DNA from 2 places in the Methylophilus sp. 5 genome. Region 2 is predicted to be linked to the other one. Evidence: predicted binding sites of a transcription regulator. Region 2 holds the regulator's gene; the other holds the start of a gene.
What was found. The regulator sigma-54, encoded in region 2, starts transcription at its own class of promoters, with help from an activator protein. The targets are predictions, from matches to a motif close to TGGCACNNTTCCTGCT.

Region 1: a site for sigma-54 is predicted at 2,378-2,393, ahead of METH5_RS15970 (type II secretion system protein). Genes of this name have one in related genera too.

Annotation. Positions count from the first base shown of each region.
Region 1 is NZ_KI911560.1:1,726,647-1,731,086, reverse strand. Features, by position in the region: gene METH5_RS0108295 (prepilin-type N-terminal cleavage/methylation domain-containing protein) at 1-710, opposite strand, end outside; gene METH5_RS0108290 (prepilin-type N-terminal cleavage/methylation domain-containing protein) at 727-1,347, opposite strand; gene METH5_RS0108285 (Tfp pilus assembly protein FimT/FimU) at 1,380-1,850, opposite strand; gene METH5_RS15970 (type II secretion system protein) at 1,862-2,302, opposite strand; gene METH5_RS0108275 (type II secretion system F family protein) at 2,453-3,667, opposite strand; gene METH5_RS0108270 (GspE/PulE family protein) at 3,688-4,440, opposite strand, start outside.
Region 2 is NZ_KI911560.1:1,005,725-1,010,164, reverse strand. Features, by position in the region: gene METH5_RS0104790 (anhydro-N-acetylmuramic acid kinase) at 1-544, opposite strand, end outside; gene tyrS (tyrosine--tRNA ligase) at 663-1,901, shown strand; gene METH5_RS0104780 (RNA polymerase factor sigma-54) at 1,947-3,494, opposite strand; gene lptB (LPS export ABC transporter ATP-binding protein) at 3,501-4,247, opposite strand; gene lptA (lipopolysaccharide transport periplasmic protein LptA) at 4,261-4,440, opposite strand, start outside.

The DNA.
Region 1 (4,440 bases), 720 kb from region 2:
ACACCACCGTTTTTCTGTAATGTAAGTTGTGCGGTGACCACGCTTGAGTGCTGCATCACACCCTCAGTGTAGGTAAAACTGCACTCGGTGACATCCTCAACCACAACGTTAGCGTTCGCCCCGTTAAAGTTCGCCGGGTGCGCAGAAGGGATGGCAATATTGCTCACCATTAATAAGCGCCGGTTTGCCACGTCGCACACATACGCCACCGCACCGTTGACGATATAAAAACGGCTACCAGGAGATGGCAAAGGAAAAAGGTTGCCCGCGAATGTCACAGAACCGACGTTGGCGCCTGTATTTAGCGCGCGCACATTATTATTAGCGGTTTCATACACATCAGCCCCGGTAATGCCCAGGTTATAAATCACTAACTGGTCACCAGCGTCTACGTTAACGGTTGCACCCAGCACGCGCAAAGTGTGGCTCCCAGCGTCGAAATCATCTTGCTGATAACGCCCCCCTTGCTTAATAGGCACAAACTCGACGTAATCACCCCCGCCAGAAACCCACACACTGTTGGGCAACGCATTACGAATATCGCGCGACATACGGCGCAAGGAAATATCGGCACGGTCGGCCAGCTCGTAATAAGCTTCTGAGTTCACATAGGCAAGGACAGAGTTTTTAATAAAACTGACGGAGATACCGCCCAAAATAGCCATGACGACAATGACAATCACCAGCTCCACCAAGGTGAAACCAGACATCGCCAAGCGAGGCTGCTTAAATTTTCGGCGCATAGCGAACCTTAAAACCGGTTAAGCGTATGGTTGTGTTGGCTGGGCCAGTCACCGTGACGACAATTTGCAAAACAGCTGCTGCTGGCAACCCGGCAAAAGCGCCAGCGCCCCCAGCCTGATTAATCGCCACAGAGGCCGAATAAGCATTGAGGCCCGCAAGTGCAGTTGAACTGCCTATGCGGCAAATACCCGTGCAGCCACCACCTGGCATGGTAAACCCGCCATAATCGGCGACATTATCAAACGGATTAGTGGCGCTGTAACGGCTTTCACCTGCGGGAGAGGGGCCACCTAAGTTGGCTTGCGAAGTGCTGCAATCAGCCGCGCTATTGGCGGTAGACGCATTTGGGTCATCCGGGTCGCAAAAGGTAAAAGGCATTTGCTGGATTTCTTGCATGAGTGATTCAGCAATCGCAATCGCTTGTTTGCGCGCGAGCGGGTCCGCTGAGTGACCGCTCATAAATGCCAGCGCGCCGATCACCCCGGCAATGGCGGTGGTCACAATCACAATAAACACAACCATCTCAACCAGCGAAAAACCGTGATGGTTTTTTTTGCCGGCTGGTATGTGTTTATTATTGTTGTGGTTACCTGTTTTAGTCATATGCGTCACCTGGCTGCTCACCAGGTGGATTGTTAGTGTATGTAACCCGTATTTGCTTCTACCGAAATGCCAACAAATTGCAGTTCATTCTTTTTATTGGTCACTCTATAGGTAGCCAACTCGTTTGGGTCTGCCCGGCCCAAGCCATCAAACCCCAAAGCTTTGTTAGACGACCCAACGATCACACTGTGCGAAAAAGTGAGCACATAGGCGCCAGCGGTTTCCGGGTTAATCACCACTTGCGCCGCGCCACAGTTAGGGTCAAAGCACAGGCTAACCGTATTGGGCTCTACCGCATCGTTGTGTAACACAAACACTTTCTTGCGCTGTGCAATGGCCGTTTTTTGCGCATAACGCAGCGTAGATGAAAGTAAACCCGCGTCGCCGCGGGTTTCGAAGATGTCACCACTAGTGAATCTGGGGGCGGCGACTGCCATCATGATTCCAGTCAGAGCGATCACCACAACCAATTCAACAAGGGTGAATCCATCTGCTTTTATCATAAAAACAAGAATCAACCGCCGCAATTAGCAGCACTTAATGTGGGAGTAGTGACTACACCAGTTGCAGCAGTGTAAATGACTGTACATTGTGCAAAACCGCCTACTGTAAATGTTGCAACCCCACCAACATATCCTGGCTGAAACTGTCCATCTACTTGTTGCAATGCAGAACCAATGCCAGCTGCATCTGCAGTTGGATAACCAACCCCAGCAACGACTGTGACGTTATTCCCATCCATAGGCACTGTAGCTGCATTATTTCCAGCGGCTACCCACGAGGCGCGTGCAAGGTTAGCCGCTGACCGGAGAGATGCAGCAAGACCATTCGCAGCTGCAACGCGTGCATTAGATTGCACGTTAACAAACCTTGGCAAAGCCGTTGCCGCCAAAATACCCAATACTGCAATTACCACTACCAATTCAACCAATGTAAAACCTGCTTGTTTTTTCATTATTCAGACTCCTAATCAAAAAGTCCCTGCCCTTATCATCACAGCGGCAGGTTATAACTGCGTTAATTACCCATCAGCAAAATCTATGCCAGACAATTTTGGTCCATATTCATCACGCTTCACAAACCATTCATATGCCAGAGCAAATGATTAACTACCCTTCAACATAACCGAACTCATATCCCATATCGGCAAGAACACACCCAGAGCTAACACCAACACCAAGGCACCTAAAAAGATAATCAAGATGGGCTCGATTTGCGCACCTAATGTTTTAACGTCATATTCCACGTCAGCTTGATACATATCGGCAACTTCTTGCATCAAATCATCGAGCGAGCCAGACTCTTCGCCCACAGCAATCATCTGCAACACCAGCGGATTAAACACGCCCGTTTGCGTGGCCGTTCTTAAAATCGTCTCACCGCGCTCAATGCCAGCAGACATACTAAGAATTTTGGCGCCGAGGTAATCATTCTCAACTGTCTGTGAAACCAGGCGCAAAGCCGAAAGAATAGGCAAACCGCTACGCGTAGACAAGGCAAAGGTGCGCGCAAACCTGGCCATGGTGCCTTTAAAAATAATTTTGCCCGCAATGGGAATGCGCATTTTGTAGCGATCCCATTGAGCCCGCCCGGCATCTGTACTCGTGTACGTTTTGAACATCCAGACCGCCCCCACAATCATGCCAATCAGCACAAACCAGTAATTACGCATAAAACTGGAAAACGCGATCAATATCTTTGTAATGAATGGTAAATCTGCATGCATGTTGGCAAACACTTTTTCAAACTGCGGAATCACCATCACATTAATCACCACAATGGCAATCGCCATCGCGATGAGTACAAAGGTTGGATATTGCAACGCAGATTTGATTTGCCCGCGCATAAAGCGCTCAAATTCAATGTGCTCAGCCAAACGCAAAAAGATATTGTCGAGGTTACCGGTGCCCTCACCGACACGGATCATGCTGATATAAAAACTATCAAACACCTTAGGGTGCTCAGCCATGGCGACTGACAACTCACGGCCTGAATCCAAACTCACGCGTAGCTGCCCAACCACTTGTGCTAGCTTGGCATTACCCACCGAGCTTTGAATACCTGCCAAGGCACGCATAATCGGTATACCGGCTTTGAGCAGGGTATACATCTGCTTACTGAACAGCATGACATCTAGGCTGGTGACTTTTTCTTCAAACAAATTAAAAGCGACTGCGCCAGCTGCTTTTTGCTTGATTTCAATCGGGGTAATTTTTGAGATGATGAGTGCCGCGCCCAGCGCATCGAGGTCTGTTGCTTCTTGCACGCCGCTGACCATCATGCCATCGTCGGTACGACCTTTGTATTCAAATATCGGCATAGGCGTGGCTTTTTAAAGGGTTACTCTTCAAACTGGTTATCGACACGCATGATTTCATCGAGCGTGGTCTTGCCGTCTAATGCCAGTTGCAAAGACTGGTCGCGCAAGGTCTTGCCTTTAAGTCTTTCGCGCGCTTTTTTGATAAACACATTGGTGTCCGGCATGTTAGCCGCCATCGCCAACTCATCCGTCATTTCTAAAAACTCATATAAACCAACGCGGCCCAAATAACCAGTGCGGTTACAGTGCTGGCAGCCTTTACCATGCCTAAAATTGGTCACCACATCAGGCTGCTGTATCACTTGATTTAACCAAACTGATTCTGACTCGGTTGGCGTGTGCTCGGCGGCACAATGCGGGCAAATGAGCCGCACTAGCCGTTGTGCCAGCACACCCAGCAGCGACATCGCCACCATAAAGCGCGGCACGCCCATGTCGATCAAACGCACGGGGGCGGTTGAGGCGTCGTTGGTATGTAATGTAGAGAGCACCAAGTGGCCGGTCATGGAGGCACGCAAACCGGTTTGCGCGGTTTCTTCGTCACGCATTTCACCCACCAGCACAATATCCGGGTCCTGACGCAAAATGGCACGTAACAGTTTAGGAAAATCCAGCTCGATTTTTTCGTTCACCTGCGTTTGAATAATGCCAGGCAGGCGATATTCCACCGGGTCTTCTACCGTAATGACTTTGGTTTCCGGCGTGTTTAATTCACTCAAGGCAGAATACAACGTAGTCGTTTTACCGCTACCGGTTGGGCCGGTCACCAGCAC
Region 2 (4,440 bases):
TGGCAATGCCGCCGATATTAATCATGACACGGTGTGTATCTGGCGCAGAAAAAACGGCCTGATGAAAGGCTGGCACCAGTGGCGCACCTTGGCCACCAGCGGCAATATCGCGACTACGAAAGTCGCCCACCACGGTGATGCCTGTGCGCTCGGCCAGGCGCGCGTGGTTGCCCAGTTGCAGGGTATATGCCTGTCCATTAGGGAGGTCAGGGCAGTGGCGTATGGTTTGCCCGTGGCAGCCAATGGCGCTTACTGCGCTGGCTGATAATCTGGCGTCTGTCAGCAAGCCTTGCACGGCCTCTGCATACAAGTCAGCGAGCCGGTTAGACACAATGGCGGCAGTATGTAATTCATGCTGTGCGGGGGTGTGTAAATCGAGCAACAATTGCCGGATATCAGCCGGGTAAGGCAGGAAGTATTGGCCTTGTTGTGCCAGGTGTTCACCTTGTTGTGTCACCACTACTGCATCTACGCCGTCTAGACTCGTGCCAGACATCAGGCCGATAAACAGGCGTGCTTGGGGGGGCGTAGCAGAAAAATTCATAAGGCATAAGTGTAACACTGCTCATGCTCGGCTTACAGAAATGCATGGGATTACGTTAAAATAGCGGTTTTACTTTGATGACAAAGTACGCCGCGGCGTAGCTTTAAAAAGAGCCTTTATGACAGACGTAACCCAACCTTCAACCGCTGCTGAAGCTTTGAACCCAGCCATTGCAAATGCACTGGCCATTATCAAGCGTGGTGCCGATGAGCTGTTGATCGAGCAAGAGCTGATTGAAAAGCTGAAAACCGGCAAACCGCTGCGCGTTAAAGCGGGCTTTGACCCAACTGCGCCAGACTTGCACCTGGGCCACACTGTGCTGATTAATAAATTGCGCCAGTTGCAGGATCTGGGTCACCAGATTTTGTTTCTGATTGGTGACTTTACCGGCATGATTGGTGATCCGACCGGTAAGAGTACGACGCGCCCGCCGTTAACGGTTGAGCAGGTGAAAGCCAATGCCGACACTTACTCCGAGCAGGTGTTTAAGATTTTAGACCCGGCCAAAACCGAGATTGTGTTTAACTCGGCATGGTTAAGTGACCTGGGGGCGGCCGGTATGATCAAGTTAGCTGCCAGCCATACAGTGGCGCGCATGCTGGAGCGTGATGACTTCTCCAAGCGCTTTAAAGGCAACCAGCCGATTGCAATTCACGAGTTCTTGTATCCCTTGTTGCAAGGCTATGATTCAGTGGCATTGCGGGCAGATTTGGAATTGGGCGGCACCGACCAGAAATTTAACCTGCTAATGGGCCGTGAGCTGCAAAAACAGGCTGGGCAGTCACAACAATGTGTGTTGATGATGCCGTTGCTGGAGGGCCTGGATGGCGTGAATAAAATGTCCAAGTCGCTGGGTAACTATATTGGTATTAGCGAGGCGCCCGAGACTATTTTTGCCAAAATCATGTCTATTTCTGATGCATTGATGTGGCGTTATATTGATTTGTTGTCGTTCGCTTCATTAGATACTGTTGCCCAGTGGAAAGCGCAAGTGGCGGGGGGTGAAAACCCGCGCGATATCAAAGTCGGGTTTGCGCAAGAAATCGTGGCCCGCTTTCACGGCCAGGCCGCGGCTGAAAAAGCCTGGCAAGATTTTCAAACCCGCGCCAAAGGCGGTATTCCTGATGATGTGCCACAGGTAGAGGTGACGATTGAGGGTGACAGTATTGGCATCAGCCAATTGCTGAAACAGGCTGGCTTGGTAGAAAGCACTAGTGAAGCCATGCGCGCTGTGCAGCAGGGCGGGGTAAAGCTGGATAGCGTGAAGGTGGATGATAAAAATCTGCCAGTGGCAAAAGGCGTGACCGTGGTCGCCCAGGTGGGTAAGCGCAAGTTTGCTAAAATCACAATTAAATAACAAACTCGTAACCAACAAAAAGGCCGCAGATGCGGCCTTTTTGTTTTACAGCGACTTGCGTAAATTTGCGGGCGGAATACTCAGCGACTCGCGATATTTTGCAATGGTGCGGCGGGCGACCACAATGCCTTGTTGCGCCAGCGTATCGGTAATTTGGTTATCCGATAATGGTTTTTTCTGATTTTCTTCGGCCACCATTTGCTTGATTAAGGCGCGAATAGCGGTCGCTGAGCAGGAGCCGCCAGCATCGGTTGCGACTGAGCTACCAAAAAAGTATTTAAGCTCCAGCACCCCGCGCGGTGTGAGCATATACTTATGCGTCGTCACGCGTGAAATGGTGCTTTCGTGCAAGTCTAGCTCTTCGGCAATTTCACGTAATACCAAGGGGCGCATGGCAATTTCGCCATGCTCAAAAAAGTTGCGTTGACGGTCTACAATCGCTTGCGATACACGCAAGATCGTAGAAAAACGCTGCTGGATATTTTTAATCATCCATTTGGCTTCTTGCATCTGGCTTTGCAGATATTGGCCGGAACTATCGCGGTTGCGCTTAAGGATGTCCGCATACAATTGATTGATCCGCAGCTTGGGGATCACGCCATCATTGAGTGACGCCATCCAGATGCCTTTGATTTTTTTGACTACCACATCGTGCTGGATAAAGTGGTCATGACTAAAGGTAGCGAATTCGTTGCCAGGCTTGGGGTTCTGCTGGCGGATGAGTTGTTGCGCACCTTTAAGGGCGGTTTCATCGCAACTGAGCAGTTTGCGCAGTTTGACAAAGTCTTTGTTGGCCAGCAGCGCTAAGTGATCTTTGGCAATCGCCATAGCGATGCGCAAATAAGGCGTGTCTGCTGGGAGCGCTTGTAATTGCAGGCGCAGGCATTCGCACAGGTCGCGCGCGCCAACCCCAATCGGATCCAGGTTCTGGATCAATTTAAGGGCGGTTTCCAGCTCTAACAACTCAACTTCCAGCTCTGGGGGCAGCAGGTCGACAATTTCTTGTAAGTCCTGTTCCAGGTAACCATTATCATTAATACCGTCGAGTAAAAACTTCACCAGGTCCATGTCACGTTTGGACAAATGCGCCAGTTGTATCTGGTTCATCAAGTGTTCGCGCAAGCTGGTATTGCTGGCATCCTGACGCGAAAAATCACCGTCTTCATCGTCCATATTGTTGCGACCGGCTTCGTCCCAATTGCTGGTGCTGCCAAACTCCTCGTAGTCGTCTTCAAACTCGGGCGGTGAAAATTCTTCATTCAGATTGGCTTGTTCGCCTTCGTTGCCGCCAAGTTGGTCGTGCAACTCTTCGCGCAAGGTTTCTGCGGGTGCGGTGATTTCCGCCTGTGTGGCAACATCAAACGAGCTTGCATCAGGTAGCTCTTGCTCGGCCGCGGCGGTCGCGGTAGGGCTATTGTCTTCAAACTCGCCTTCTTCACCGTCGGCCATTTCCAGCAGCGGATTTTCCTGCAGGATGGTTTCCAGCTCTTGGCTCAACTCAAGTGTTGAGAGCTGCAACAGGCGGATAGACTGTTGCAGCTGCGGGGTGAGCGCCAGGTTTTGCGAAATACGTAGTTGCAGATTTTGCTTCATAACGGGTTACAGCCTAAAATTCTTGCCCAGATACACTTCACGTACGCCTTCGTTTTGAATGATTTCGTCGGGCGTGCCCGCGGCAAACACGGCGCCTTCATTCACGATATAAGCCCGGTCACAAATATCCAGGGTTTCGCGTACGTTGTGGTCTGTAATTAAAATACCGATATTCTGGCTGCTCAGGTAGCGGATAATTTTTTGAATCTCAATCACCGCAATCGGGTCAATCCCGGCAAACGGCTCATCCAGCAAAATGAATTTTGGGTCGGTCGCCAGGCAACGGGCGATTTCGACGCGGCGACGTTCACCGCCGGACAAACTCACTGCCTGACTATTGCGAATATGCTGGATATGCAACTGATCCAGCAAGGACTCCAGCCGCGCTTCACGCTCTTCTTCTGTATGGGGGCGGGTTTCGAGAATGGACAAAATGTTGTCAGTGACCGTCATTTTGCGAAAAATAGAGGCTTCTTGTGGCAGATAGGCCAAGCCCATGCGTGCGCGCTCATGCATGGGTGCGTGGCTCACGTCTGCCCCGTTGAGCGTAATGCTGCCATCATCCAGCGCGACTAAGCCCACAATCATATAAAAGCTGGTGGTTTTGCCGGCGCCATTTGGGCCCAGTAAGCCAATCACTTCGCCGCTGCGCAGCTCAAGCGTGGTGTTTTTAACCACGGTGCGCCCCTGATAGGCTTTTTTCAGGTGGCTAACACGCAAATGGTTCTGATCTGGTGAAACGGATGTCTGCATAAGGCCGGTGTCTTTAAGGTTGCGCTTTCGCGGGCTCGCTGCTGGTGTCGTTAGGCGCCGGTTCTACTTTAATTTGCAGAGAACGGTTCATGCGCAGCCCTTGCTGTGTTGTTGGTTTGTTATCAATCACCGGCGGTGTGGTTTTATTTTTTGGCTGAATGGTCGCTTTTACACGACTGCCAGCGGTGCCGTT